4 regions of the Glaciecola sp. 1036 genome follow, and region 2 is predicted to be linked to each of the others. Evidence: predicted binding sites of a transcription regulator. Region 2 holds the regulator's gene; each other region holds the start of a gene.
The links. The regulator ArgR, encoded in region 2, controls arginine synthesis, uptake and breakdown. The targets are predictions, from matches to a motif close to ANTGAATANNTATTCANT.
Positions count from the first base shown of each region.

Region 1: the regulator ArgR is predicted to act here: its motif matches at 4,845-4,862, upstream of gltB (glutamate synthase large subunit).
Region 3: the regulator ArgR is predicted to act here: its motif matches at 1,506-1,523, upstream of gltA (citrate synthase).
Region 4: the regulator ArgR is predicted to act here: its motif matches at 5,219-5,236, upstream of ACNKW3_RS12075 (aspartate aminotransferase family protein).

Region 1 is NZ_JBLWFH010000004.1:265,698-273,757, forward strand. It holds gene rapZ (RNase adapter RapZ) at 1-424, shown strand, start outside; gene ACNKW3_RS08425 (HPr family phosphocarrier protein) at 434-706, shown strand; gene mgtE (magnesium transporter) at 787-2,148, shown strand; gene arcB (aerobic respiration two-component sensor histidine kinase ArcB) at 2,172-4,526, opposite strand; gene gltB (glutamate synthase large subunit) at 5,027-8,060, shown strand, end outside.
Region 2 is NZ_JBLWFH010000011.1:80,950-89,009, reverse strand. It holds gene ACNKW3_RS15365 (penicillin-binding protein activator) at 1-1,770, opposite strand, end outside; gene rsmI (16S rRNA (cytidine(1402)-2'-O)-methyltransferase) at 1,904-2,740, shown strand; gene argR (transcriptional regulator ArgR) at 2,772-3,236, opposite strand; gene mdh (malate dehydrogenase) at 3,433-4,371, shown strand; gene ACNKW3_RS15345 (M1 family metallopeptidase) at 4,521-6,407, shown strand; gene ACNKW3_RS15340 (hypothetical protein) at 6,665-7,393, shown strand; gene ACNKW3_RS15335 (RNA methyltransferase) at 7,459-7,971, opposite strand; gene ppc (phosphoenolpyruvate carboxylase) at 7,975-8,060, opposite strand, start outside.
Region 3 is NZ_JBLWFH010000001.1:321,103-329,162, reverse strand. It holds gene ACNKW3_RS01480 (DUF3429 domain-containing protein) at 1-31, opposite strand, end outside; gene gltA (citrate synthase) at 91-1,371, opposite strand; gene sdhC (succinate dehydrogenase, cytochrome b556 subunit) at 1,788-2,162, shown strand; gene sdhD (succinate dehydrogenase, hydrophobic membrane anchor protein) at 2,156-2,503, shown strand; gene sdhA (succinate dehydrogenase flavoprotein subunit) at 2,505-4,277, shown strand; gene ACNKW3_RS01455 (succinate dehydrogenase iron-sulfur subunit) at 4,293-5,003, shown strand; gene ACNKW3_RS01450 (2-oxoglutarate dehydrogenase E1 component) at 5,194-8,019, shown strand; gene odhB (2-oxoglutarate dehydrogenase complex dihydrolipoyllysine-residue succinyltransferase) at 8,028-8,060, shown strand, end outside.
Region 4 is NZ_JBLWFH010000007.1:143,596-151,655, reverse strand. It holds gene parC (DNA topoisomerase IV subunit A) at 1-391, shown strand, start outside; gene ACNKW3_RS12090 (DUF1338 domain-containing protein) at 427-1,233, opposite strand; gene astD (succinylglutamate-semialdehyde dehydrogenase) at 1,245-2,714, opposite strand; gene astA (arginine N-succinyltransferase) at 2,726-3,769, opposite strand; gene ACNKW3_RS12075 (aspartate aminotransferase family protein) at 3,772-4,983, opposite strand; gene ACNKW3_RS12070 (HDOD domain-containing protein) at 5,359-6,558, opposite strand; gene ACNKW3_RS12065 (anthranilate synthase component II) at 6,568-7,146, opposite strand; gene trpS (tryptophan--tRNA ligase) at 7,149-8,060, opposite strand, start outside.

The DNA.
Region 1 (8,060 bases), on a different contig from region 2:
ACTTGGTAAAAAAACCACAGATTTAGTCATTGTATTTGAATCCTTTGGCTTTAAATATGGTTTACCCAAAGACTCAGATTATGTATTCGACGTAAGATTTCTGCCTAACCCTCATTGGGACCCCGATTTACGCCCGCTAACTGGATTAGACGGTCCTGTGGAAGTGTTTTTAGCCGGGCAACCCTTAGTGATGAAATTCATCTGGCAAGTTCAAAACTTGATCACCACTTGGCTACCACACTTAGAGCGAAATAATAGAAGTTATGTAACCATTTCTATCGGCTGTACAGGTGGTCAACATCGTTCCGTATTTGTGGCGCAATCTTTGGCTGATGCATTCAGTGCCAGTCATGGCGATGTGCAAATAAAGCACCGAGAACTAAAGCGCGTTAAGGGTGAAACTAACCCCATGAAATTGGTATAAGGATTACATATGCAGATTCGACGCAACGTCACCATTGTCAATAAACTAGGTCTGCACGCAAGAGCCGCCACTAAGTTGGTGCAACTTGCTAATCAACATCAATCACAGATCACCCTGACACAAGGCGATAATACAGCGCCTGCTGACAGTGTTCTAGCGCTCATGATGCTTGAAAGTAGTCAAGGTAAAACGGTCGAAGTTTTATGTGACGGAGATGACGCTGAAGAGGCTATGGAAGCCATAGTTTCGCTTATTCAGAATAAATTTGACGAACAAGAATAAATCTAAAGAAATCAAAGATTCACAGCACATTTTTAATAATTAATGGTATAATCTTGGAAAAATAATCAAGGGGAGATTGTATGTCTGAGACAGTAGAAGCGTTGTCAAATACGCAAGAACGACTCGACTACATATCTCAAGCCTTATCTGCTGGCGCTTTTGTTCGCGTACGCAGAGTACTCCTTGAATTACCCGCCAGTGATGTTGCTCACTTATTAGAATCTAGTCCAACCAAAACCCGTGATGACTTATGGCAATTAATTGATGCTGACTTTCATGGTGAAGTATTAGAAGAGCTTTCCGAGGATGTTCGTAACGGTATCATTTCGAAAATGATGCCTGCTAGTGTAGTGGACGCACTAGAAGACATGGACACCGATGATCTGGCAGAAACTTTAAGTACCTTGCCAGAAGACGTCTTACAATCCATTTTGGCGTCTATGGACGCTCAAGATCGTCTGCGCGCTGAGAAGGCCCTATCTTACGGCGAAGATACTGCCGGTTTCATCATGAATACCGACACCATTACGTTGCGCTCAGACGTTACCATTGACGTGGTGCTTCGCTATTTACGATTGAAATCCGAATTACCCGAAAACACAGATACACTCTATGTAGTCAGTCGACAAGACCACTTGTTAGGTACAGTGCCACTTTCTCGTTTGCTAACCACCCACCCTGACGTCACTGTCGAGGAGATAATGGATGATGAAGCTGAAGCAATCCTAGTGGATATGCCAGAGAGTGAAGTAGCCAGTATGTTCGAGCGTTACAATTGGCTTTCTGCGCCCGTTGTCGATGATGAAAATATACTCGTTGGACGTATAACCATTGATGACGTGGTCGACATTATTCGTGAAGACGCTGAACACTCCATGATGAGTATGGCCGGTCTTGATGATGAAGAAGATACCTTTGCACCAGTTGGTCAAAGTACCAAACGCCGTTCGGTATGGTTAGGCGTTAATCTACTTACCGCGTTATTGGCTGCGGCCGTGAGTGATTTGTTTGAATCTACCTTAAGCCAATTAGCCGTTTTGGCTATACTTAACACCATAGTACCAAGCATGGGCGGCGTGGCAGGAAATCAAACATTAACCTTGGTAATCCGTGGTATGGCGTTAGGCCATGTTAGCGCATCTAACTCCTTATGGTTAGTACGCAAAGAGCTTGCTATAGGCTTTTTGAACGGTTTAATTTGGGCCGTTTTAATAGCCGGAGTAATAGCCATATGGAAGCAAGATTTCGCTCTTGGTGGTGTGATTGCTTTTGCCATGATGATGAACATGTTAGCCGCAGGTTTATCTGGTGCGACCTTGCCCATCATCATGAAGAAACTAAAAATCGATCCGGCCTTAGCTGGAAGCGTCATTTTGACCACAATCACAGATGTTGTGGGGATTTTCACCTTCCTTGGTACAGCAACTTTATTCTTGGTTTAACAAGATTAAAGCTTGGTTATCTTTTAATCATCAATCTGCTGTTCGTTTAACCACTTGGATAAAACTTTTGTATCCTGCTCTATGGCCATATCGAGTTGCTCAACCCAGTCATGGACGTTTTCCCACCAAGTTGGATGGTCGCCCTGCTGTATCTGATTAGCACTTGCCTGTACACGACTAAGCCCAACTGAACCTGCAGCACCTTTAATTTTATGTGCTTGTGAGCATACTTCGTCTTTATCTTCAGCGGCTAAAGAATCTTTCAAGTGCTCCATGTACTCTGGAATTTTTTCGTTGAATACTTGCAAGCTGGTAAACACCATTGACTCGCCAATGGTATCGAGCAACATGGTCAACATTTCAGAATCAATGACTTTCGGTGAAGACTGTTTAATTTCGATTCTATCCACTACAGAATCAGGTCCATCTAATAAATCGTCTGAGGCAAACAACTCGTTGAATACTTGTATGACGCGACTTTTCTTTATAGGTTTGGCAATGACATCATCCATGCCATTTTTCAGATACTCTTCGCGGGTTTTTATTACGTTAGCCGTTAACGCAACTATAGGTGTATGTAACACCAAATCTTCTTCTAACAAGGTTCTGGCCACGTCGAAGCCTGTCATATCAGGTAATTGAATGTCGAGTAATATCAAATCAAAATCATGCTCTTTTACTTGATCAATCGCCTCCTGCCCTGTCATTGCCACACTTACATGCTGTCCTAACTTTTCAAGTAAGGCTTTGGCCACCATGACATTGAGTTCAATGTCTTCAACCAAAAGAATATTTAATCCTGATACTCTTAGTTCTTCCAAATTCATGTGAGAGGTAGATATTTTTACCGGTAGAGTAATCTCAAATACAGTACCTTTATTCAATTCACTGTTAACTTGGATACGACCACCCATTTTATCCACCATTTGCTTACAGATAGCCAATCCAATACCTGTGCCTGTGGCAGCTTGAAAATCGTCTCTTTGCACTTGGTAATACATAGCGAAAATTTTATCTAATTCGCTTTTCGCAATGCCTATTCCCGTATCCTGAATGGTAAAGGTGATGTCAGCCGTTGTATCACTCGTCATCTCTGACTTCATGGTTAAAGACACCGAACCTTTTGGGGTAAACTTCACAGCATTGTAAAGCATGTTCCATAATACTTGGCGTAAGCGAGTGCCATCAGCTTCAAAACCTACGGGCACAGGCTCAACGATTTCGTGATGGAATTTAAGATTTTTATCAACTGCCAATAACTTGATAATGCTGGCTATTTCATTGACAAAATTCTTAGTATTAACGGATTTAAGTTGAATTTCGACTTTATCTCTATCTAACTTATCAAGATCAATAATATCGTTGAAAATGTTACCCAAGGTGATGGCACTAGCATAAATGGTGCTGACCCACTCAAATTGCTCATTGCTGAGTTCTGTGTCTCTGAGCATTCGACTTAACCCAACAATGCCGTTTAAGGGAGTACGCAATTCATGGGAAATGGTGGCAATGAACTTGGTTTTATCTTGGCTAGCACGCTCGATAGCTTGTTGAGAACGCATGCGGTCGGTCATATCTCGCCCAAAAGCTAAGAGTCCTAATCGATGGCCATCGGCATCGTAAAAAGGCACTTTGCGCATTTCGTAATAGCGTTTTTTACCGTCAGCGAATCGCAACCAAAGCTCTTCTGTAATACTGGTATTTTTTTCTAATACTTCATGATCTGAAGCTACTACTTGGCTGGCTAAGTCTTCGTCATAAACCTCGTGGGGGGTTAACCCAAATAATTCCTCTTCAGTTTTACCTGTTAAGGCTTCGGCTACCTTATTACAGCCAGCAAACCGTCCCTCTTCGTTGCGGTAGTATATTAAATCAGGCGATGCGTCTATTATAGAGCGTGTGAGTGTTGAAAGGCGTCTTGCTTGTAATTCCTGATCCGATTTTTCTTTAATTTGCCTTTCTAGCTCGGTAAACATTTTTTCCCGTTCGAGCTGAGCATTTTTTCGCTGTTCAATTTCATAATTCAATTGGCGAATATTGTTTTGAAGTTCACGATTCAAAATTACATCGTGGCGGCGTAAACGTTCCAGTTGCGACACTGCTTCTTCTAAATTAATGCGCGAATGTTCTAATTGCTTAATCAATTTACTAAAGAAATAAACCAACAATGGTGCGCTTACGAGCGTTAATACAAATGCACTAATAAAGTCGGCGGTTTCAATGTCACTGCCCATCGCCGTTCTAATGATATAACTTCCAACCAATGAAAATACCAGTAGCAATAGCACAAATAGAACACTGACCTTAATGGTGCCCCATTTATCTACAAACTTTGCGAATTTGATAGCCCAGGAATTGGCTGGTTGTTTGATTAACATAACGCTTTCTACTCCAGATACAAGATCTCAAATGCTAACAAGAATTCAACTTTTAACATAGTGCTATTGAGGAAATGGAAAATTAAAAAAATCAAAGTGAATAAATATGTAGCGCATAAAGTTGTAGCGACAACTAATTTTCACAAGTAATTAACTTTGTTTCGTTTTATTTACAAAATCTTCAAATAAAACAGCATTAAAATATTATCATGCAAAACAAAAGGATAGCTATTATTCATAAAATCAATGATAATATTATACAGAGTGATAATTGATTTCTTTTGGTGAAATCGGTATTTTCAACTTCCCGCTTAGAGGAATGAATAATAATTCGATGCTTATGCATTGAGCAAAATACTCTCAGATTGCACGCTGACGACAAAATAAAAATAAAATTGTGCCTCGGACATCGTTTCCGATTGGGAATATATTGTTGCTGACAACAGCTCAACATAGTCACTAAGCTAGCTGTAACTAGGCTTGGTGGATAGGAGTATTATATGGGTTTGTATCACCAAACTGATTCTAAAGACAACTGTGGATTTGGCTTAATTGCAAACATCCATGGTAAGTCAAGTCATGAACTCGTTAAAACCGCTATTATAGGTCTTGACCGTATGCAGCATCGTGGTGGTGTTGCATCTGACGGCAAGACTGGCGACGGTTGCGGGTTATTATTGCAAAAGCCTGATAGTTTCTTTCGCAAAGTTGCAGCCGAAAACGGTTGGACCTTGAATAACAACTATGCCGTTGGCATGGTGTTTTTAAGTCAGGATGAAACGCTAGCTGAGCAAGCAAGAAAAGCACTAAACAAAGAACTGCAAAGAGAAACTCTGAATGTTATTGGCTGGCGAAAAGTGCCAGTAAATAAAGACATTTTGGGTGACTTAGCATTAGAAGGTGTGCCGCAGATTGAACAGGTGTTTGTCAACGCACCCAACGGTTGGATTTTACCTGACGTTGAACGTCGGCTATATATGGCGCGCCGTCGCGCTGAAAAAGTAGTCGCTGAAGATCCTGACTTTTATGTTGCTTGCTTATCTGCCTTTGTACATATTTATAAAGGCTTGGTAATGCCGAAAGACTTGCCTGCTTTTTATCTTGATTTAGCGGACCCAGAATTAAAATCGTCTATTTGTGTATTCCACCAACGATTCTCAACCAATACATTACCTAAATGGCCACTAGCGCAGCCATTTAGATTCTTGGCGCATAATGGTGAAATTAACACCATCAAAGGCAACCGAGAATGGGCTATTGCTCGAACAAGCAAATTTGCTACTCCGCTAATTCCAGATATGAAAGATGCTGCACCTTATGTGAATACAGAAGGCTCAGACTCTAGCTCACTAGATAACATGTTGGAATTGTTCTTGGCCGGCGGCATGGACTTATTCCGTGCTATGCGTTTATTAGTGCCACCCGCTTATCAAAACAACAAAACCATGGATCCTAAACTACGTGCATTTTATGAGTTTAACTCCATGCACATGGAACCTTGGGATGGCCCTGCAGGCATAGTAATGACCAATGGTCGTCATGTAGCCTGTAACCTTGATAGAAATGGTCTTCGCCCTGCTCGTTATGTACTCACCAATGACGGTACCATTACTTTAGCGTCAGAGATTGGCATATGGGACTATTCTCAACATGATGTGGTGGAAAAAGGACGTGTAGGTCCTGGCGAAATGTTAGCGGTAGATACTCATACTGGGAAAATTTGGCGCTCAACTGAAATTGATGAAGATTTAATGGCTCGTCATCCTTACTCAGAATGGATTGGTGAATACATTAAACGTTTAAAGCCCATCGAGGAATGCGATTCAAGTTTGATCGGCGTTCGTGCATTTGATGACGATAAAATGGCCATCATGCACAAGATGTTTAACTACAGTTATGAAGAAATTCAGCAAGTAGTCAAAGTCTTAGCGAAAGATGGACAAGAAGCTGTTGGCTCTATGGGTGATGATACCCCAATGGCAGTTTTGTCATCTCGTCATCGCACCTTGTACGATTATTTCCGTCAGCAGTTTGCTCAGGTCACCAATCCACCGATTGATCCCTTAAGAGAAAATCACGTGATGTCGCTGGCAACCTGTATCGGCCGTGAACAAAACGTGTTCAATGAAACCAGTGGTTATGCTCATCGGGTACTTTTTGAATCCCCTATTTTGGTATATACAGATTTAAAACAGCTGCGCGAGTATGATCCTAAGTATTATCATCACGAAACCATCAATCTAAACTATCCTGCTGAGGAAGATTTAGAGTCGGCCATTCGTCGAATTTGTGACGATGCTGTGATCGCGGTAAAAGAAAAAAATGCGGCTTTCTTGATTTTATCAGACCGCCATATTGAAAAAGGTAAGCTACCTATTCCTGCGGCTATGGCTGTAGGTGCGGTGCAAAAACGCCTTGTGGATGAGCATTTGCGCTGTGACGCTAATATAGTAATTGAAACAGCGTCTGCCCGTGACCCACATCATTTTGCTGTGCTTATTGGATTAGGTGCAACAGCTATATATCCATTCTTAGCCTATGAAACTATTGAGCAGTTGGTTGAAAAAGGTGACCTAGATATTTCGCCAACACAAGCCATGTTGAATTACCGCAAAGGGATAAACAAAGGCTTATATAAAATCATGTCTAAGATGGGTATCAGTACCGTTGCCAGTTATCGTAGCTCAAAACTGTTTGAAGCTATTGGTATCAGCAAAGACATCATGGACCTATGTTTTTCCGGCGTACCAAGCCGTATTCAAGGTGCAGGATTCGATGATTTCCATCAAGACCTGATTAACCTTGCTCGGGTTGCATGGTTAAAACGTAAATCTTTGGGTCATGGTGGACTATTGAAGTACGTTCACGGTGGCGAATATCACGCTTATAATCCAGATGTGGTTAAATCACTGCAAAAAGCCGTGGTTAGTGGGAACAAAGACGATTACATGGTTTATGCTGATTTGGTTAATGACAGAGCGCCTAGTCACCTTCGTGACCTTATGCGCATTAAGTTAGCTGATAAAGCGATTGATATTGACGAAGTGGAAGATGCAACCCACCTATTTCCTCGCTTTGATACAGCAGCCATGTCAATTGGTGCATTAAGCCCAGAAGCGCATGAAGCCCTAGCAATTGCGATGAACCGACTTGGCGGTCAATCAAATTCGGGTGAAGGTGGTGAAGATCCTAAACGCTTTAACACCGAGAAAAACTCCAAAATTAAACAAGTTGCTTCGGGTCGTTTTGGTGTTACGCCTCATTATTTGGTGAATGCTAAGGTAATTCAGATCAAAGTAGCACAAGGTGCTAAGCCTGGCGAAGGTGGTCAGCTACCCGGTGATAAAGTGAATAAATACATCGCTGAACTTAGATTCTCTGTACCTGGCGTAACCTTAATTTCACCACCACCGCACCATGATATTTATTCTATTGAAGATTTAGCCCAGTTGATATTTGACTTAAAAGAAGTCAACCCAACCGCCTTAATCTCAGTAAAACTGGTTTCAGAGCCTGGTGTAGGCACCATCGCAA
Region 2 (8,060 bases):
TTGCAGTGAATTATTTGCTATGTTGAAGGCGTCATACCCAAAAGCAAACAAGCGTAAAAAGGTTGTTGGCGGATCATTGAACACCTTATTTACCGTTTGCGCCAATTCTGTTTGTTGTCCTTCTGGTTGAACAAAAGGCATGTCGATAAACACCAAGTTTCTCAAGTCGCGAAGAGAATTTTTGTTCTGACGGTGGTTGTAACTATAGGAGGTAGCATAAACCGGAATGGTTTTATTGCTGAATAAACTTATGCTGGATTCGATTATAGGGTTGATCAATTCTACATCTTGAGGATTGGCCAATACCACGAAAGCATCAATATCTCGTCGATTTCGGGTAACACTGTGGATAGTTTCAGGTGTTAAATTAGAAAGTTGTTTGATTCTCTTTTCGCTTTGTAACACACCCAAGGCATCAGTGATTCCGACACGCATACTTTTGTTGTCAGTAAATCCAACAGTACTGGGCATGACTGCTTGCTCATCCAGCTTAACTAAATTTTCCCATTGGGCTAAGAAGGCGTCCTTCATTCTCTCCACACGAGCATTGCGTTCAAATACCAAAATAGGATTTCGAATTTGGTTTTCAAACATTAATCGAGCGAGTTGTTGAGCTTCTTGTTCAGGAGAAAGGGCAAAAGACGTAGCTAAAGGACTTGTTTCAGGCTGATCATTTTGATTCAAGTGAACACGAGTCACAGTATTAGCAAGTAAAGCTTCAGTTTGAGTGATATGACTTTTTAATAGTGGTCCAATAACGATATTAAATCCAGAGTAATCCGTATTTACAGCGCCTTCGGCCATGGTATTTTCTGAGCCAGTATCCACAAATACCAAGCTGGGTATTTGATCGGTCATACTCGGAGATATGCTGCCTAAACGTTTGTAGTAGGCAGCTAAAATACCTTGTTTAATTACATCCCCTTGATTCGCAAGGCGTCCAGAAAGTGGTAACAATACGGCTATAGAATTTGCCTGAGAAAAATCAGCCTGCACAAATTGCAGTAATTCTTCTGGTAGGTTATTGGCTAAATTAGATTGCTCGTAGGTCAGCAACCATTTCCTTATCTCAGTTTGGCGAGTTTTATCGTCTAGCACATCATCAGTGACAATCTCAAATAATTGCTGATACATAGACAATTCAGGATATAAAGCGACGAATCTGCGGCGATCATTTTGATCAAGACTGCTTAAGGTTCGCCAAATTAGAGGTTCTTTATAGGCAAGAAGAACAGAGTTGATAGCTGGCGCTTCAAGTAAGGTAAATATAGCAGGTTCAAGTTCATCATTCAGAATGTTTAAAACAGCTTTAGCAATATTCAAGCGCTGGGTTAGATTGCCAAAATCTACCGAAGTATCACTAGCCTGTAATACCCAGTCTTGCAGCAATGCTATTTGTTCTGGTGAATTGGCTGTTTTGTGCTGCAAAATACCTTCTAGCTGGCATTCTAGGCGCAACAAGTTAGCATGTAACCTTTGGGTAGAACCATTTAACACAGGCAAGGTTTTTGCGACAATGATATTGGTTTTATTGCATTGTTCTTGATGTTGAAAATTATCCGCAAGTTGCAATAATTCGTTTAGCACAAGGTCAGGATTGTTATTGGAATTATAATTCGCAATGATCTTTTCAATGTCACTGAGTTCAGGCGCTTGCTGTTTAACTGGGGTATTATTTTCGGCTTGGCGCTGAGGTGTATCAGGAGTTCCACCACAGCCTGATAACAATACCGTTGCCATTAGATAAACCAAAATAGACTTAAAATTCACAAAACATCCTTAATCAACCCACACCTAGCATAGTCTACCTGCAAACCGAAAAAATTCTACCATTGAGTAAAGAATCTGATCTAAAGTCGGTATACTATCGTCCTTGATAATAAAAACAAATTTGGAGTGTAAAATGTCTGCTGGCACTTTATATGTTGTACCTACACCCATTGGCAACTTAGGTGATATGACGCCTAGAGCAATCGAAGTGTTAAATGAGGTTGATTTAGTAGCGGCAGAAGATACAAGGCATTCCGGTAAGTTGTTTCAGGCCTTTGATATTAAAACCCAAGCCTTTAGTTTGCATGATCATAACGAAAGGCAAAAAACCGATTATATTATCGAGCAATTAAAGCAAGGAAAAAATATAGCCTTGATTTCAGATGCGGGTACTCCGCTTATCAGTGATCCAGGCTTTGGTTTGGTTCGCGCCTGTCGACAACAGCAGCTCCAGGTCACAGCCTTACCTGGCGCTTGTGCTTTAACTACAGCTTTAAGTGGCGCAGGTCTGCCAACGGATAGATTTACATTCTCTGGTTTCTTGCCGGTAAAACAGCAAGCAAGATTACAAGCGTTAGAGCAAGCAGTGAACTCGGGAATGACTTGTGTATTTTATGAATCCCCTAAACGCATACTGGGGACGGTTGAAATGATAGATTCCCAATTCGAAGATGTGCAAATAGTGGTCGCCAAAGAATTATCCAAGACCTTTGAACGTTATGTGGGTGAAACACCGACTGAGGTCTTGTCTTGGTTAACGGCGTCGGCGAGCCATCAAAAAGGAGAGTTTGTTGTTATTCTGTATAAGGCTAAAACCCAATTGGAAACCCTGCCTCCAGAAGCCTTAGCACTTATGCACAAGCTTGCTGACCTGTTACCGCCGAAAAAAGTCGCAGAGATAGTAGCAGAGCATTATCAACTGAATAAAAAGGAAATCTACTCGCAACTCATAGCCAGTAAAGATAGTTAGGTATACCTACAATTCTATGCTGAGAGTACAGCTATACATTATCGAATAGGTCTTGCACTCGTTGCCGTATGGTTTCAATCTTGGATATGTCTACTGGTGCAATAAAAATCGTATCGTCACCAGCTATTGTGCCCAAAACGCCATCAGCCGTACCTAACGAATCTAAAAGGCGTGCAATTAATTGAGCGGCGCCTGGACTGGTACGAATAATGATCATGGCGTTGTTGTGGACTATATCTAACACTAACTGTTTTAGCGGACTCTTAGCGGTCGGCATGCCAAGTTCTGGTGGTAAGCAATAGACCATGTCGCCTCTAGCATCTCTTGCCCTTACAGCGCCAAATTTGGACAATAATCGGCTGACTTTAGATTGACTAATGTTATCAAAGCCTTGGGCTTTTAGGGCACTAACAATATCACCTTGAGAGCCATAACTCTCTGAATTCAACATCTCTTTAAAGGCTTTTATTAAAGTGTCTTGTTTGTTAGTACTCATAAACTGTTATGCTCCGCAACAGTACAAAAAGAAGAGTTATTCTGCCCGATGGATGCTGTTTAGGCAATCGCAAAGGCATTCTATTGGTATCAAATGGATAAAAATTTTCAATCAGACTATTGGGTGATTGAGATTTATCCCTATTTAGATTAATCTCACGCACAAATTTTTTTGCCGTTAATTCAGGAGAGGAAACATGAAAGTAGCCGTATTAGGCGCAGCAGGTGGTATTGGTCAAGCATTATCATTGTTGCTTAAAACCCAACTACCCGCAGGTTCAGAGTTATCTTTATATGACGTAGCACCGGTTGTACCTGGTGTTGCAGTAGATTTAAGCCATATTCCAACTGACGTTGCGGTTAAAGGTTACGGGAAAGATGAGTTAGCAGATTCCCTAACAGGTTGTGATATTGTATTAATTCCTGCTGGCGTACCTCGTAAGCCAGGAATGGATCGTTCTGATTTGTTTAACATCAACGCTGGTATCGTAAAAAATCTAGTAGAAGCTTGTGGTGATAACTGCCCAGACGCTTGTATCGGAATTATCACTAACCCAGTAAATACTACTGTGGCAATTGCCGCTGAAGCATTAAAAGCAAAAGGCGTGTACAACAAAAACAAACTTTTTGGTGTAACAACCCTTGACGTTATTCGTTCTGAAACCTTTGTTGCTGAATTAAAAGGTAAGAGCACATCAGAAGTTCATGTACCTGTAATTGGTGGACACTCTGGTACTACTATTCTACCTCTTCTATCTCAAGTAGAAGGCGTTAGTTTCAGTGACGACGAAGTTGCTTCATTAACCAAACGTATCCAAAATGCAGGTACAGAAGTTGTTGAAGCCAAAGCTGGTGGCGGTTCTGCTACTTTGTCTATGGGTCAAGCAGCTGCAAGATTCTGTTTGTCTTTGGTTAAAGCAATGCAAGGTGAAGCTGTAACTGAATATACCTATGTTCAAGTTGATGGAAGCGATGATGCTCCTTTCTTTGCTCACCCAGTACGTCTTGGTAAAAATGGCGTAGAAGAAATTTTACCATATGGCGAATTAAGCGCGTTTGAACAAAAAGCGAAAGAAGACATGCTTGATGGATTACGTGGTGATATTCAATTAGGCGTTGATTTCGTTAATAACTAATCAGTACTTAGCCTTATAAAAAGAGCCAGCATAGATTGCTGGCTTTTTTGTTTTAAATCGTCAACTATATCTTCCAGCAACGCAAAATCCGCAAGCTAGGTAAAAAGAAAAACAAGCAGTAAATAAAAAATAAATAGGACAGAGAAATAATGAATAAGCATATAATTGCCGGCCTGATTATGGCGGGGAGTTTATTTGGATGCTCAGATGTAACAACATCTGAAAGCCAAGTTGAAAAGGCAGTAGAACCCTTAGAGCAACATATAGAATCTGGTACGGATTATCATTCTTTTGCAAACCCAGATGAAATGATAGTGCGTCATATCGATTTAGATATTAGTGCTGATTTTGATCAAAAGCAGCTCTACGGAACAGCAACCTTAACTTTTGAGCGCGTAAAAGAAAACGCCCATCAGCTAATCTTGGATACTCGAGAACTGGACATCAAGCAAGTTTCTGTAAATGATCAATCCGTAGATTTTTCTATTGGTGAAGAAGAACCTGAATTAGGTCAAGCCCTTAATATAGAAGTAGGCACCAGTGCTAATCAGGTTACCATTGAATATGCGACTTCACCGGATGCCTCAGGTGTGCAGTGGTTAACGCCAACTCAAACAGCAGGCAAACAACATCCATTTTTGTTTACACAAGCACAGGCTGTGCATGCGAGAAGTTTTATTCCGCTACAAGATACACCTCAGGTTAGAGTTACTTATGCAGCAACTATACGTACACCGACGGAACTTTTAGCTGTCATGAGTGCGGCCAATGACCCTGAAACTGAACGCGATGGCGTGTATAACTTCAATATGCCGCAACCAATTCCATCGTATTTAATTGCGTTAGCCATAGGCGATCTTGAATTTAAAGCCATGGGACAACGCACCGGCGTATATTCAGAACCCGCCATTTTAGACGCAGCTGCTGAAGAGTTTGCTGACACTGAAGCTATGTTAGAAGTGACAGAAAAAACCTATGGTGATTACAGTTGGGACAGATATGACCTACTGATTCTACCTCCTTCTTTCCCGTTTGGCGGCATGGAAAACCCTAGATTATCTTTTATTACCCCCACAGTAATTGCGGGCGATAAAAGTCTTGTTGCCTTGATAGCCCATGAGTTGGCCCATAGTTGGTCTGGTAATACAGTGACCAACGCGACTTGGCGCGATTTGTGGTTGAACGAAGGTTTTACCACTTATTTAACCTACCGCATCATGGAAATGATTTATGGAAATGACAGATACAACATGGAAGCTGTATTAGGTTATCAGGATCTACAAGCGGATATTGAGAGTTTGCCTGAGAATGACCAGATTATGGCGATTGATCTTCGGGGGCGTAACGCTGATGATGTGTTCTCAAATATCCCTTACGAAAAAGGTGCTTTGTTTTTACGAGAGATCGAACAAAAAGTGGGTCGAGATAACTTTGACCAGTTTTTACTCGATTATTTTGCTCATTTTGCCTTTCAAAGTATCACCACGGACCAATTTATTGACTATTTAAATCAGACCCTGATTGCAAAATTCCCACAGCAATTAAGTAAAGAGCGTATCCATCAATGGATTTTTGAACCAGGAATTCCTCAAGGTGCACCTGTACCCGTATCCGATGCTTTTGAAAAGGTAGATCAAGCTAGAACCGCTTGGCTTGCCGGCGACCTTCAAGCCACAGACATTGAAACAGACAATTGGACAGTGCATGAATGGCTATATTTTTTAAATAATATGCCAGAAGTGTTAACAGCGGCCCAATTGGATGCACTTGATAGCAGCTTTCAATTAACCCAAAGCAGGAATAATGAAATTGCACATAGTTGGTTAATGATCGCGGTGGCGAATGAATACAAGCCCGCTTACGACCGTTTATACACTTACCTTGTATCTATAGGGCGTAATAAACTAGTGAAACCGCTATATCGTGAACTAGCTAAAACGCCTGAAGGTAAAGCTTTCGCAAAACGTGCGTTTGAAGAAGCAAAGCCGGGATATCATCCCTTAACGGTAAAAGCGAATGAAGACTTTTTTGAATAATTAGCTTTTTTCTAAACCGCCAAGCCAATACCTATCCAGGGTATTAGCTTGGTCTAGGTTTATGACGATAACTAACATTTATCGTTTAGCCTTCCACCTGCAATCTGTTTGGTAAAAGGCCTTTATTACAATTTAATCAGTAATATTTGCATTATTGGTTTTTCTTAAAATTTAACCCACTGAAATATATAATAATTATTCAGGCACTCTTTGTGCATTCTGGTCCTTGATATTAACGCGTTAAATGGATCACAAATATGAAGATGTACTGTAAGATGTTATTGAGTTGCTTTTTGTTGTCGCTTATTTCAGTTGCAAACGCAGCTTACCTTACCTATGACAACATAGCCGGAGGAGAAAACGGCATTAGAGTGTCAGGGCCTGTTAATTATACCTTTGGCTATTCTGAACCTAAATATAAGGGAGCGGTAAATACATCTGGTCCTGACGACAAATTTTTCGACAAATCCCACGAACAAACGGCCATGGCGTCAATTGCACTAGCACCTCTCAATTCGTCTTTTTATGATGGAGTAAATGAAACTATAACGGGCGTGAGCAGTTTCAAGGTAACTGATACAGGGCTAAACTGGAGTAACACAGATTCACAGTCTTTTAGTTCACAAGCTTTAACCTTTTTAGACACTAGTTCCCTAAGCAACTCTGGAAATTCAAATCTGACAACCGAACTACAGGAGAGCAGCAGCTTTGAGAAAACTAATCTGGCAAACGATAATTCGCGTGTTGAAACAAGCTCTGAATTAAATAATGGTGCACTCAGTCGGGACAATCCGCAAAGAGATGGTGAAGTCATCATTTCTCAAAAACAAGCATTAGATTTAGTGTCTAAAGAAAAAGCGGATGACATTAGGGAGTTTCAGGTTGAAACTAGTTCCCAACAACTTCTAGCTTCAAGCGTAAATGCACCAACGGCACTATTTTTTGTGCTAACTGCGTTTGGCATCTTGTTCTTAAGAAGAATCTGAGTCAGCTTTTTACCTGTTAAAGACTTAACTTGGATACTAATTTGGCCTAGTGGCTAACTAGGCCTTTAGTCTTTACGCCAAGTCAAATTATTATTATTGTCTCTGGCCTTATCCATCGCATCTTTTGAATTATCGTAACCTAGTTTTACTGATCTATCATAAAACAAAACACTGGCTGTGGCTGCAAGATTTAAATTACTGCGGCAGGGGATATAAACAACGGCATCAGCTTTGTTGACAATGGCTTGAGACACGCTTCCGTCTTCCGGGCCTAAAATATAAAAAGCATTTTCGGGGTGAGAGAATTCAGGTAAAGGAAGTGCATTTTCGACCAATTCTACCACTACAATTTTGGCGCCTGCGGGCACAAAATCGAAAAGGTTTTCAACCCCTACGGTGGGAATTTTTTTGCGAAATTCTTTGGTATCTTGCGCAAACTGAGGATGATTATCTTTAGCAAATCGAAACCGAGTGCCAGTGTAAAAAATCGCACTAGCACCGAAACAGCCTGCTGCTCGAAGAATAGCGGCTACATTGGTAGCCGCTTTAGGATTTATTAAACCGATACTAAAAGGCATAGGTTAACCTGTGTTTCGAATTCCCACAGCAATACCCGTAATCGCTACCATCATGGCGCGCTCTAGAGTGGTCACATCATCATCGGTGT
Region 3 (8,060 bases), on a different contig from region 2:
AAAATCCGAGAATTTTTGCTTCAGTTGGCATTCAGTCAACTCCAAAAAAATGGCGCGAATATTCGCGCCAATTTTACAGTAAAATTTAGCTTACTTGCTAATAGGTGTATAAGGACGTTTGCTATGTCCAGTATATAACTGGCGAGGACGACCTATTTTCTGACCTGGTTGGCTCATCATTTCATGCCAATGAGAAATCCATCCGACAGTTCTCGCTAACGCGAAGATACAAGTGAACATATTGGTTGGTATGCCAATAGCACTCAATACGATTCCTGAATAGAAATCAACATTCGGGAATAATTTTTTCTCTGCAAAGTAGGGGTCACTAAGGGCAATTCTTTCGAGTTCCATTGCAACTTCAAGTAATGGGTTTTGTACACCTAACTCTTCCAACACTTCATGACATGATTCGCGCATTACAGTTGCTCTTGGATCATAGTTTTTATAAACCCTATGACCGAAGCCCATTAATCTAAATGGATCATCTTTATCTTTAGCACGCTTGATGAACTCTGGAATACGATCCACAGAGCCAATTTGCTCCAACATGCGTAAACAAGCTTCATTAGCACCACCGTGAGCAGGTCCCCATAGAGATGCTACACCCGCTGCGATACAGGCATAAGGGTTCGCCCCTGAAGAGCCAGCTAAACGAACAGTTGAGGTACTCGCATTTTGCTCATGGTCCGCATGTAATATAAATATACGGTCCATAGCACGTTCAACTGCTGGACTGATTTTGTAGTCTTCGGCTGGTACTGAGAACATCATGTTCAAGAAGTTACCTGCATAGCTTAAGTCATTGCGAGGATAAACAAATGGCTGACCAATGTTATATTTATAACTCATGGCAACCAATGTAGGCATCTTGGCGATTAATCTGTGTGCAGAACGAACACGTTGCTCTGGATTAGAAACATCTAAGTCACTGTGATAGAAAGATGATAATGCACCCACAGTACCGCACAACATTGCCATCGGGTGAGAATCGTTTCTGAATCCATGGAAGAACATATTAATTTGTTCATGCACCATGGTGTGACGAGTGATAGTATCTTTAAATTCTTTGTATTGGTCGCAAGATGGTGCATCACCATGCAACAACATATAACAGACTTCCAAATAATCAGAGTCTCTCGCTAGGTCTTCAATTGAGAAGCCTCTGTGCAAAAGAACGCCTTCAGAACCATCGATAAACGTAATTTCTGACTCACAAGAACCTGTAGCCATAAAACCTGGATCGAATGTAAAGTAACCATTTGCACCAAGAGACCTTACATCAATCACAGGGTGACCTTCAGTACCTTTCATTATAGGCAGTTCAATCTCTTTATCGCCGACAGTTAGTTTGGCGGTTTCATTTGACATGCATTGTTCTCCTAAATTTTTATTTTCCGTTAAACGGAAGAAATGCTTAATTTGTTCACAACTTGCTGAAAATTGCTCAAATCGAGGGGAAAAGTTCGCTTATTCTTATGGTATTGAGCGCATAAGTCAATTTAAATGCATATCTGTTTAATATATATTCGACATTTTGAAGCTGGATAGACGAGTTTACATGAAATGATTAATACTAATGTCCTAAGCCACAACAATTGATTGATATATATCATAGGGGTTGCTATATTCAAACCCGCTGAAAAATAAGGGTTATTTTGTAAATGGATTGATATATTTTGTTTACAAAAACTTAACAATAACTTGCTGAAAAGTAAGTGATTACACAAGACGAATTAATTAGATTTTGATTTGTTAATTAATTGGAAACAACACGGGCATTTATTGTGAAAAAACAAAGACCAGTAAATTTAGATTTAACCACAATTAAATTTCCTGCTACCAGTCATGCTTCTATTCTGCATAGGGTAACAGGTGTAGCAATGTTCTTTGCGCTACTGTTTGTCATATGGGCGTGGGCAACTTCTCTGACTTCTGCTGAAAATTTCGATATGGTGGTCAGTGTGATGTCTGGAGTGATTGGAAAAATAATCACTATAGGTACTCTATCTGCATTAACCTATCATATTATTGGTGGTATTCGTCACGTAATCATGGATATGGGACATTGGGAAGAGCTCGATTCAGGCACTTTAAGTGCTAACATCGCTATTGGGCTTTGGATTGTACTTACAATTGTCATTGGAGTTCTCGTATGGTAACTAATCAAGCTTCTATCAAGCGCAACGGTATTCAAGATTTTGTTACCTTGCGTGCTACTGCCGCCATCATTCTGGCGTTTACTCTCTACATGGTGTACGTATTTGTTTCCACTGAAGAAATGACCTATTTAGTATGGAAAGGTGTATTTTCTTCTGTGTCGGTTAAGGCATTTACTTTAGCTGCCTTAGTATCTGTTATGTTGCACGTACGTGTTGGACTTTGGCAGGTATTAACTGACTACGTAAAAGCACATAAATTAAGAATGGTGCTTCAGTATATTTTGAATTTGATTGCATTTGCTTATGTTGCAATCGGTCTATTCGTTTTGTGGGGTGTGTAGAATGACATTACCAGTTCATGAGTTTGATGCGGTAGTTATAGGCGCTGGCGGTGCAGGCATGCGAGCTGCACTCCAGATTTCACAATCAGGTAAAACCTGTGCGTTATTATCAAAAGTTTTCCCAACCCGATCTCATACTGTTTCAGCGCAAGGTGGCATTACAGTTGCGCTAGGCAATAGTCATGAAGACAATTGGGAATGGCACATGTACGACACTGTAAAAGGGTCTGATTATATTGGCGACCAAGAAGCCATTGAATATATGTGTAAAACGGGCCCTGAAGCCATTATCGAAATGGAAAATATGGGATTACCTTTTTCAAGATTTGAAAATGGTCGCATCTATCAGCGTCCATTTGGCGGTCAATCTAAAGCCTTTGGTGGTGAGCAAGCGGCAAGAACAGCAGCCGCAGCTGACCGTACAGGACATGCCTTATTACACTTGTTGTATCAACAAAATGTAAAAAATAAAACAACAGTATTCAGCGAATGGTACGCCCTTGATTTAGTGAAAAATCAGCATGGCCAAGTTGTTGGTTGTACTGCTATTGATATTGAAACAGGCGAAGTTGTTTACTTTAAGTCTCGTGCGGTAGTACTTGCAACTGGTGGCGCCGGTCGAATTTATGCGTCTACTACTAATGCTCACATCAACACAGGTGATGGCGTAGGCATGGCATTAAGAGCGGGTGCACCAGCGCAAGACATGGAAATGTGGCAATTCCACCCAACAGGTATAGCGGGTGCTGGTACTTTGGTGACAGAAGGTTGTCGTGGTGAGGGTGGTTACCTTCTAAATAAAGATGGCGAACGTTTCATGGAACGTTATGCACCAAATGCTAAAGACTTGGCTGGTCGAGACGTTGTTGCTCGTTCAATGATGACAGAAATCAGAGAAGGTCGTGGTTGTGAAGGTCCTTGGGGAACTCACATTAAACTTAAGTTAGATCACTTAGGTAAAGACGTTCTTGAATCTCGTTTACCAGGTATTCTTGAGCTATCAAGAACCTTTGCTCACGTTGACCCAGTAAAAGAACCGATTCCTGTTATCCCAACTTGTCACTATATGATGGGCGGAATTCCAACTAACGTTGATGGTCAAGTTATTAATGTAGATAAAGATGGAAATGAAACACCTATTGATGGGTTATTTGCTTGCGGCGAAATTGCTTGTGTATCTGTGCATGGTGCTAACCGTTTAGGCGGAAATTCATTATTAGACTTGGTTGTCTTCGGTCGAGCAACTGGTTTGCATCTTGGCAAGAGTTTGGACGAAATTGATATTAAATCTGACGCGAGTGAATCTGACATTGATGCAGCAATGGCTAGAACCAATCGTTGGGAGTCTTCTGAAAAAGGTAAAGGTGAAGACCCTGTTCAAATTAAGAAAGATATGCAGCAGTGCATGCAATTAAACTTCTCTGTATTTAGAGAAGGTGACGCTATGGCTGAAGGCTTAAAAGAGCTATCTGAAATTCGTGAGAGATTAAAATATGCGCGTCTTGATGATAAGAGTTCAGATTTCAATACCCAAAGAATTGAGTGTCTAGAGTTAGATAACCTTATGGAAACTGCTTACTGTACTGCAGTAGCTGCAAACTTTAGAACTGAGTCTCGTGGTGCACATAGTCGATTTGACTTCCCAGATCGTGATGACGAAAACTGGTTGTGTCATAGCATTTATGTACCTGAAACTGAATCTATGCGTAAACGTGATGTCAACATGGCACCTAAGTTGCGTGAAGCCTTCCCACCTAAAGTGCGTTCTTATTAATAGGGGTAGATTATTATGCAATTAAAGTTTTCTATTTATCGCTACAATCCAGACGTTGATAATGCACCACACATGCAAGATTACACCTTGGAAGTAGAAGAAGGCCAAGATATGATGGTGCTTGATGCACTGTTGGCATTGAAAGAACAAGATCCAACTTTATCGTTCCGCCGTTCTTGCCGCGAAGGTGTTTGTGGTTCCGATGGTATGAATATGAACGGTAAAAATGGTCTTGCTTGTATCACTCCTCTGTCAGCACTAGGTAGCGGCGAAATTAAGATTCGTCCTTTACCTGGTTTGCCGGTAGTGAGAGATTTAGTGGTTGATTTGACTCAGTTCTACACTCAGTACGAGAAAATAAAACCCTATTTAATTAATGATAGCAAAGTACCGCCAGCACGCGAGAACCTGCAATCTCCGGAAGAACGAGCTAAATTAGATGGCTTGTACGAATGTATTCTATGTGCATGTTGTTCAACTTCATGCCCTTCATTCTGGTGGAATCCTGATAAGTTTATTGGGCCAGCGGGTTTGTTGCATGCTTATCGGTTCTTGATTGACAGCCGTGATACTGCGACAGATGAAAGACTAAGTGATCTTGACGATGCATTTAGTGTATTTAGATGTCATGGCATTATGAACTGCGTAAATGTTTGTCCTAAAGGGTTAAACCCAACCAAGGCTATTGGACAAATAAAATCTATGTTATTACAGAGAGCAGTATAATTGACTACATTAGTAACTGATTTTGATAGTGAAAATGTACTATAATTACATGGCCATCCATATGGATGGCTATTTTTTTGTCAGTTGACTGGAAAATGTTTAATTTTCGCTAACACTATAGTGGTAAGCGATTTAAATTAAAAACTACTTAGAATACAATATAGTAATCAAATTGATTCAAGGCTAAACGATGCAAAATAGCGTGATGAAAGCGTGGTGGGAATCTTCTCATATGGCTGGAGGCAACGCCGCCTACGTAGAAGAATTGTATGAAGCCTATCTTGATAATCCTCAAAATGTACCTGAGAACTGGCGTACAGTGTTTGAAGGATTACCTAAGGTAGATGGCGTTTCAGTTGAAACTAAACATTCGGACATTCGCGAAGACTTCCGAAAGATGGCTGCACTAGGCCCCTTATCCCGTGCGGGTAGCAGTGCAGCATCATCGAGCGAAAGTCCTTCTGACGATAGACAAGTCAAAGTCCTTCAGTTAATAAATGCCTATAGATTTAGAGGCCATCAGCATGCCAACTTGGACCCACTAGGATTGTGGCAACAAGAGCGTGTTAGAGATCTTGAACTTTCTCATCACAACCTTAGCGAAGCAGATTTCGATACTGTGTTCAACTTAGGCTCATACGCAGTAGATGCAGAAAAGCTTCCACTAGGTGAACTTTTTAAATCTTTAAACAGAACTTACTGTGGTTCAATCGGTGCAGAATACATGCACATTACTGACACAGAGCAAAAACGTTGGTTACAACAACGGATTGAGTCGGTTGAATCAAAGCCATTGGTTGACCGAGATGAAAAAGTTCGCATCCTTAAAGGGCTTATTGCCGCTGATGGTATGGAAAAATACCTAGGTTCTAAGTTTACAGGTGCTAAGCGTTTTTCACTAGAAGGTGGTGATGCGCTAATCCCAATGTTGAAGACCTTGATTCGAGAAGCGGGTACTCAAGGGGCTAAAGAAGTTGTTGTAGGTATGGCTCACCGCGGGCGTCTAAACGTACTTGTAAACGTAATGGGTAAAAACCCTTCCGTTTTGTTTGATGAGTTTGCTGGTAAGCACGATGATTCATTAGGCGCTGGTGACGTTAAGTATCATGCAGGTTATTCTTCTGACTTTGCTACACCAGGTGGTAATGTTCACTTGGCACTAGCATTCAACCCTTCACACTTGGAAATTGTAAATCCTGTGGTAATGGGGTCGGTGAGAGCAAGACTTACACGTAGAGAATCAATGGATGGTAGTGTGGTGTTACCTATTACTATTCATGGGGATTCAGCAATTGCTGGTCAAGGTGTTGTGCAAGAAACTTTCAACATGTCACAAACCCGAGGATTCTCTGTAGGCGGTACAGTTCGTATAGTGATTAACAACCAAGTCGGTTTTACCACATCAAAGGTTGAAGACACTCGTTCTACTCAATACTGTACTGATATTGCCAAAATGGTTCAGGCGCCAATTTTCCACGTGAATTCTGACGATCCTGAGGCTGTTATGTTTGTGACTAAACTCGCCTTAGATTACCGAAACAAATTCAAGAAAGACGTGGTAATAGATTTAGTTTGTTATCGCCGTCATGGACACAACGAAGCTGATGAGCCAAATGCTACTCAGCCGTTGATGTACCAAAAAATTAAAAAACATCCAGTACCACGCGAAATCTATGCTGATCAGTTAGTCGCTGAAGGAACCATAGACAAGCATGAAATTGATAAGATGCTTGAGGAATATAGAGCAGCCTTAGATCACGGCGCTTGCGTTGTTGAAGAATGGCGCCCAATGACTGAGCATTCAGTTGATTGGAGTCCTTTCATTGGTCATGACTGGGATACAGAATACGATGCGAGTTTGTCAGTTGAGCGTCTTAAAGAACTGGGCGAAGCTATAACTAATGTACCAGACGGCTTTAGACTTCAATCACGAGTAAACAAACTCTATAACGATCGCAAAGCCATGTTATCTGGCGAGCGTTTGCTTGATTGGGGGATGGCTGAAAACCTAGCCTATGCAACTCTGCTTGCGGAAAAAAATGATATCCGTATCACTGGGCAGGATTCAGGTCGAGGAACTTTCTTCCATCGTCATGCAGTGCTACATAGTCAAGATGATGCATCAACTTTCATCCCACTTCAAAATATCGCTGATGACCAAGGCACTATTGAAATTTACGATTCAGTATTGTCAGAAGAAGCGGTAATGGCATTTGAATATGGTTTTGCTACCGCTGAACCAACGGCACTTACTATCTGGGAAGCGCAATTTGGGGACTTTGCCAATGGTGCACAAGTAGTATTTGACCAATTCTTGTCTTCTGGTGAAGCAAAGTGGGGACGGTTATGCGGTCTAACAGTATTGCTTCCTCACGGTTACGAAGGTCAAGGCCCTGAGCATAGCTCGGCTCGCTTAGAACGTTTCTTACAGCTTTGTGCTGATCATAACTGGCAGGTTTGCGTACCTTCAACGCCAGCTCAGGTATACAATATGATTAGACGACAAATGGTAAGACCAATGCGTAAGCCTTTGATCGTTATGTCGCCTAAGTCGTTATTGCGTCATCCTTTAGCGGTTAGCAGTCTTGAAGAATTAGCTGAAGGTAAATTCCACAACGTTATTGCTGAAATTGATGAACTGGAAAGTAAATCAGTTGAACGTGTGGTGATGTGTTCAGGTAAAGTCTATTATGACTTACTAGAAGAAAGACGTAAGAGAGAACAAAGCAATGTTGCGATTATCAGAATCGAACAATTGTATCCGTTCCCACAAGAAGAAATTAAAGAAATAATAGCGCCTTACAGTCACGTTAAAGACTGGGTTTGGTGTCAAGAAGAGCCACAAAACCAAGGCGCTTGGTATTGCAGTCAGCACCACTTTAAGGATGCGATTCCAGAAGGTGCAAGTTTAACTTATGCCGGACGTAAGGCTTCTGCTTCTCCAGCAGTAGGTTATGCGGCAGTTCACAGTCAACAACAAAAAGCGTTGGTCGAAGACGCACTCACGATTAAATAGGAAAAACAATGGCACATGAGATAAAAGTTCCAGTATTACCT
Region 4 (8,060 bases), on a different contig from region 2:
CAAGGTGATGTTGCCAATTCCTGTGGTCGATGTTGAAACAGACTGGTGCCTAACAATTTCAAACCAAGGTCGCATGCTCTTATTCCCACTTCGTGATTTGCCAGCCTTAGGTAAAGGTAAAGGGAATAAGTTGATGAACATTTCTTCGGCTAAAGCAAAAACCAGAGAAGAGTATCTGGTGTATCTACGCGTAGTACCGGAAAATGCCAGTGTCAAAATAATTGCAGGTAAACGAGGAATGACCCTAAGCCCGGCAGATTTATCTCATTATCAAGGTGAAAGAGGACGTAGAGGTAACAAATTACCTAGAGGCTTACAGCGTGTAGATGACATTGAAATTGTGCTTCCTAAAGCGCCTGAAATATCTGATCCCGAACAAACAGAGGAATAGCAGTCAGGTCCAGTAGGACCTGACCCAAAGCTTAGTTATTTAGCGTTAGTACTTTCAAAAATTTTATCAGCTGATGCTGCTACAAACCCCTGATAGAGTTCGCCTGAAGGAAGATTGAATCTTTCCGCAAATTCATAAAAACAGCTTGGAATAGTGAGTTCTGTATCGCTGAATTTAGCTACTGCGTGATCAGCCATGGTAGACGATTGCGCTAAGCACACATCTTTTCCACCTTTTATCTCGCCACCTGAAGTATTCAATTTATAACCAGCATTTTTAAGAATCTGATTCACTTCTTCTAGTGATTTCACATTTTTCAGGTGATTTACGCTAACAGTAAAATGGTTAGCTCTATAACCCCAAGCTGACATCCAAGCTGCATATTCTGAATGTTCCAACAGGGTTTTATAGTCTTGGCTGGAAACCTGCCAATGGGTACCAGAATACAAAAAGTCCGTTTGATTTACTGCGTCTTCTGGCATTTGATCAATCATTTTATGGATGATGTTTTGTACCTTTTCAGGCATTTCTTCGACTCTGAGTTCACTAATAAAAACCTTTGGTTTTGTTAAGTCACTATGCTCAAAGTGCTTAGCAGATAGCTTTTTTGCCTCAAAGTCATAATCGCCTTTAGCTTCATAGCCTAAATTTAGTAGGTGTTGGGCTAATTTATCAATACCTACTTTTGGTAAGTTAAAGGTTCGTAATGCAATGTGGTCATTGACGATGTCTGACTGACCGCTCTTATCACCCAGAAGATCATGGATTTTGTCCGCGGAAGGGGTGATTTTTACATAGTCTTGCCACAAGCCAGAAAACAAGGCATCAACATTGGTGTGCATGATAAAACTCCTTAAATAGATAATCCTGGGCTCAAAGATTCTGGTAGTGTTACCGCTTCTAACTCAACAGAAGCTACAGGATAAGCGCAGTAATCTGCAGCGTAAAATGCACTGGCTCTGTGATTACCACTTTCGCCGATACCACCAAATGGGGCAGCACTTGAAGCGCCGGTAATTGGACGATTCCAATTTACTATGCCTGCTCTGATTCTAGGCAAGAAGTAGTCATAGTCCTCACGGCTGTCAGATAGCAGTCCTGCTGATAAACCGAATTTTGTGTTATTTGCCATTTCAATGGCCTGATCAAAATCAAGGTAACGGCAAATTTTTAATAGTGGACCAAAATGCTCTTCATCAGGAATATCGCTAGCATCAGTAATATCAACAATACCTGGAGTTACAAAACCTGTATTTGTATCAAGGTGTTCCATTTTAACCAAGGATTTACCACCCTTTGCTAAAATTGCTTCTTGGGCATTTACCATCATTGCTGCCGCTTTTGCTGAAATCATAGCACCCATAAATGGCTGCTCTTCCGCATCATAATGACCAACAACAATGGCTTTTGTCGCCTCAACCAATTTGTCAATTAGTTGGTCGCCTGCATTACCTTGGGGAATATATAAACGTCTAGCACAAGTACAGCGTTGGCCAGAGGTTACAAAAGCAGATTGAATTATATCGTGTACTGCGGCCTTGGTATCTTCTACTTGGGTGACGATTAAGGGGTTATTACCGCCCATTTCCAAAGCTAGAATTTTGCCAGGTTCGCCAGCAAACTGTTGGTGAAGCACTTTACCCGTAGTAGAACTTCCAGTAAAAAATAGCCCGTCGATTTGAGGATGAGCAGCAAGACTTTTGCCTGTTTCGACTTGTCCTTGCACTAGATTGAGTACGCCTGCCGGTAATCCAGCTTGTTCCCATAATTTGACCATAAACTCGGCCACTTTAGGGGTTAGATCACTGGGTTTAAATACCACTGTATTACCCGCTATCAACGCAGGGACAATATGCCCATTTGGCAAATGACCCGGAAAGTTATAGGGGCCAAATACGGCAACAACGCCGTGAGGGCGATGACGCAAAATTGCTTTTCCCGCAGGCATAGGGTTTTCTGTTGTGCCAGTGCGTTCATGATAAGCGCGCTCAGAAATAGCGATTTTGCCAATCATTGCGGCTGCTTCAGTGGCGGTTTCCCATAAAGGTTTACCGGTTTCTTCTGCAATAATCTGGGCTAATGCTTGTTTATTGCTTTCTAAGGCTTCCTTATAGGCTTGAACGAAAACTAAGCGAGCTTCTAAGCTCATTAACGACCATTCCGGAAATGCTTGTCTGGCAGCATTTACTGCTTGACCTACTTGGTCTGAGGTTGCTGTTTCACCTTCCCAGATGCTTTTATTTTTTGCTGGGTCTATGGATTGAAAAGTATCGCCATTACCGGCAATCCACTTTCCATTGATAAAGTGTATGTTCTGTCGCATAGGTACTCCTATTATTTGATTTGACGAGGTCTCGTCGGGCAAGGGGTATAGCGAATAGAATCTCCGTCTGAGATCAATAACGCCTTAGCCGTTGACGCCGTCATAAGCATGTCACCATTATCGTTTTTATGCATTTTGGTCATACATGCTCTAAAGTCGGAAACGTAATTATTAATTACGATATAATTTGGACTGTGTTCAGGTAGGCTATCTACTACTTGAATACTAGCTTTTTGGCTTGATTTTACTGTTTCTATATTTTCTACATGGGCTTCAACCGTGGGGCCTGCATCAAAAATATCCACATAGCCTCGGTGTTTAAAACCTTCTTTTTCTAACATGCTAAGCGCGGGTCTGGTTTTTTCATGGACTTTACCAATACAAGCTTGAGCATCTTTAGACAGTAAATTTACATAGATGGGATACTTAGGCATCAATTCGGCGATAAACACCTTATTACCAATGCCGGTTAGATAATCTGCTGTAGGGAAGTCCATGGAGAAAAAGTTGTGTTCCAACCACTCCCAAAATGGGGACTTTCCGTGTTCATCTGACACACCGCGCATTTCTGCAATAACAATATCTGCAAAGCGTTTACGGTGCTGGGCCATAAACAAAAAGCGAAAACGAGATAGCAAACGTCCGGCCATACCTTTTCTAGCTTGTTCGCGCAAAAATAAGGTACAGATTTCACTTACACCTGTATAGTCATTACAAAAGGTGAGAATTTCAACCGTATTATGTACACCTAGCTCCCTTGATGCGTGTACTACTTTGCCTCTGTGGTAATGATAAAACGCATCATTAAGGCCCACTGTGGCTTCAATACCAGAGGTGCCAACAACTTCCCCAGTCTCAGTATCTTCCATCACGAATAAATAGGATTGATTACCCGGAGCCAATGGATTGCTTGCAAATGCAAGCTGCGCCACTTCAATTTTTTTGCGCAACAAAGCTTCATTTACTGGTAACGAAGTAAATCCAACACCAGATTCTTGCGCAATGGCAAGCAATGAGGGGTAATCATCTTCCGTGATGGGTCTGATAAGCAACATGATTAGTCTTCTTTAGCTATCAAATTAGCAATTGCGCGGTCAAACCTTTCCAAACCTTCAATGATGTCTTGGTCAGGAATTATTAATGAAGGTGCGAAACGCACAACACTGGCACCCGCAACTAAGCACATAAGATTTTCTTCGGCAGCCGCCATTAAGAAGTCACGAGCTCTACCTTGATATTTTTCATTTAATGCACAACCCAACAGCATGCCTTTGCCTCTAATTTCAGCAAATACCTGATGTTTGTCATTAATTTCCTGCAATTTTTCTCTGAACAGGGCTTCTTTTTTCAGCACACCTTCAAAAATTGCTGGTTGATTAACGATATCCAACACTTTTTCTGCGATCGCACAAGCTAAGGGGTTACCACCGTATGTACTTCCATGTGTTCCCACCTTTAACGATTCCGCTATTTTATCTGTAGTAAGCATAGCGCCAATGGGGAATCCGCCACCCAAGGATTTAGCTGAGGTTAGGATATCTGGCACAACATTGAGGTTCATATAGTCATAAAGTTGACCTGTTCGACCAACACCAGACTGTACTTCATCAAATATTAAAAGGGCATTGTGTTTATCACAAAGTTCACGTACGCCGGCGACAAATGACGCATCAGGTACTATGATGCCGCCTTCACCTTGCATAGGCTCCATCATGACTGCACAGGTTTTATCTGACATATAACCTGCCAACATCTCTAGGTTATTGTATTCAGAATGCACTATGCCGCCAGGCTTAGGACCAAAACCATCGGAATAAGCTGGTTGTCCGCCTACAGTGACAGTGAAAAAGGTACGCCCGTGAAAACCTTGCTTAAATGAGATGATTTGATCTTTTTCTTCACCAAAATGGTCCAGCGCAAAACGACGAGCTAACTTCAGTGCTGCTTCGTTGGCTTCAGCTCCCGAGTTGGCGAAATAAACTTTGTCGGCGAAAGTGGCTTTGACCAACTTTTTGGCTAATCGAAGTGCAGGTTCGTTAGTAAATACATTGCTCAAGTGCCAAAGTTTGCTACCTTGCTCTTGTAATACTTGCACCAATTCTGGATGGCAATGGCCCAATACGTTTACAGCGATGCCGCCTGCAAAATCAATATATTCGCGACCATCTTGATCCCATACGCGAGAACCACTGCCTTTGACCGGTACCATAGCCGCAGGATTATAGTTTGGTACCATTACTTCGTTAAAGGTTTCTCTGGTTACTTGCATATGTTGCACCTCTTTGCTGTTTGTAATTTTCAATACCTATGTTTAACACACTTCTATGTAAAATAAGTTAAAAAATAAATTCAATTTGGATAGTGGCGTGAGTTTTTAAAATCGAAATTTGTAAAAATCATGGCCGTTAATGGCGCATAGTATGCCAGAAAAAAATCGCTGAGTCGCCATGGAAATTTAACTCAACGCTTTGTTTTTAAAGGTCTATGCAGTAAATTGCAGGTAAATTGAATATTTATTTGAAGGATAAAGAGAATTGGGGAAATTACTGAATAAATAAGCCCCATTGCGAGATTAATGGACGAAGTCGTAAAAATATTAACTTTTAAACATCTTTAATATGAATAATCATGCAGTAAAAAATTTTTATTCTCCTTCTATTTTTTCTGCGATTCTAAGCTCTAACCCAGTTAAATTGGTGTTAGACAATAACGAAACATCTTGTGCTGTAATGCCGTAATTTCTTAAATAAAGCTGGGATACTTCTTTCGTAATTAACTGGCTAGATTGCAATAGCTTAAACTGCATAAACCCGTGGGATTTAAACAATAAACTCGTTAAGGGATGTAATTTGTTTTGTTCGATATATTTATATGTAGTTTGGCGAATACGAGTATAATCGTCGTAACCAGGCGTGATCATTAACCAGCGCATGTTTAATGAAGCCATCATCTCAACCGTGGCTTTGAGCGCAAACTTCTTCCAAAAAAGAACCAGATACTTGGATGATGGTGCAATGTTAATTAAGGCTTTGGCTAAATTACGATCTTCTTTTTTACGCGCAGCAATGACGTGATCGCGCAATTTAAGGTCGAACATTTTAATGTACATTTGCGCAATTGCGGCTCTGCCTATGGTAGAGAACAAACCTAGGTTAAAGCCGATATGCTCTTTAATGCCCATGCTAGGGGCTAAAATGCGCGCTACATTACCTGTACCTATGGTGTACAACCACAGATGTTTATGAATATCAGGAATATAATCATTTTTGACAGGCACGAAGTGTTTTGCAATTAAAACGGGAATCAATTTGCGTAGGCTTTCAATACCAATGAAACTCAATGCGGCTCTAAGTGTTTTAATTATCAGTGGATGCCCGTGAGAATCTAAGCGGCGATATTTTGGTTGGCGAATAAAATTAATAATACTTTTATCCAGCCAAGGTAATTGTTCAATGCAAGCTACTAAACGTGAAATAGAGCAAGACTCAGTGTACAAAATATCTAAAAGTTTACCCACGATAGGATCGAATTTCAGCGTTGATTTCATTATTTCAGCGGGATCTTTTAGAAGCTTTTCCATATCTAGAATTAGCTGGTCATGAAACAACTTTTCTACCTTGTCTTGGTAGGAATGTTCTTCCGTCGCTTCTTCTTCACGCTTACGATTCGCCACTTCTTCGATGAACAATAGTTCGCGTCTGGCTTCGAACTGTTCAGAATCTTCAAGTTCCTGCATTTTCCGAGTTTTACGCCCCGACGCAATAATAGCCTCGTCCATAGAAACAAGGTAATATTCAAACCTATCATTGATGATATTGGTCAGTTGAGTAACGCTTTCTTTCATCTTTGGTGACTATCCATTTTGAACAAAATTCAACAACATTTGATGTCCATATTCTGTAAGCAATGATTCTGGATGGAACTGAATACCATAAACGCGATTTTTTCTATCTTCTATGGCCATAATTTCAGTGTCTTCAAAATCGTTACACCAAGCACTTACTGTAAAACTATCCGGAAGCGTATCTGGGTCGATAATCAAAGAATGATAGCGAGTAACAGATAAACTTCTGGCACAATTGTTAAACAGCACGCTGTCATTAAGTGTACTTACGCGAGACGTTTTACCATGCCGGATATGTTTAGCCCTGATAATTGATGCTCCTGCTTGTTGCGCAATTGCTTGATGTCCTAAACAGACACCAAGGATTGGCTTTCGGCCTTTAAAGGCCGAAATTGCCGGTATCGAAATTCCTGATTCATCAGGAGAGCAGGGGCCAGGAGAGATTACAAGATGATCAAATTTAAGCTCATAAAGGGCATTTAAATCAATTTGGTCATTTTTATAAACAACTACTGACTGGTCCAATTCCTCAAAATATAGTGCAAGATTAAAGGTAAACGAGTCGTAGTTATCAATAATTACAACCACTATTAAGGTCTACCTAAGAACCCCAACGCACAGTACACTCTATTGAGAGTATCGGCAGCCAGTGTTTTTGCTTTAGCGCTACCTTCACGCATCACCTTGTCCAGATAAGTCTGGTCACTTCGTACACGTTGAAATTCATCTTGAATGGGCTGTATTAACGCTACAACGGCGTCAGCAACATCGGTTTTAAGGTGGCCATACATCTTATCTTCATATTCTGGTACTAAAGAGTCTATGGATTTACCAGTGGCACAGGATAACAAGGAAAGTAAGTTAGAAACCCCAGGCTTTTCAGCTACATCAAAATAGATACGCGCTTGTTCGTCACTATCGGTGACGGCACGTTTTATTTTCTTTGCGACTTTTTTTGGGTCTTCTAATAATCCGACAAAATTATTGGTGTTGGCGTCAGATTTAGACATTTTTTTGCTTGGTTCTTGCAAACTCATTACTCGAGCACCTTCTTTGGGAATAAAAGGTTCTGGCAGAGTAAATATGTCGCTGTAAATGTTATTAAAACGTGTGGCAATATCGCGAGTTAACTCTAAATGCTGCTTCTGATCTTCACCGATGGGAACTTCATTTGCTTGATACAACAATATGTCTGCAGCTTGAAGCACTGGATAAGTATATAAACCAACATTAATGTTATTGCTATGGGTTTGAGATTTATCTTTAAACTGAGTCATACGGTTAAGTTCACCCATTTGAGTGAAGCAATTAAGCGCCCATGCAAGCTGAGCATGTTCGGGAACATGGGATTGCATAAAAATTGTACTTTTCATGGGGTCTATACCGCATGCAATGTAAAGCGCTAAACCGTCTAAGCAAGCTTGGCGTAGTTTTTCTGGATCTTGGCGGACAGTAATGGCATGTAAGTCGACTATCATGTAGACACAATCATGAGTATCTTG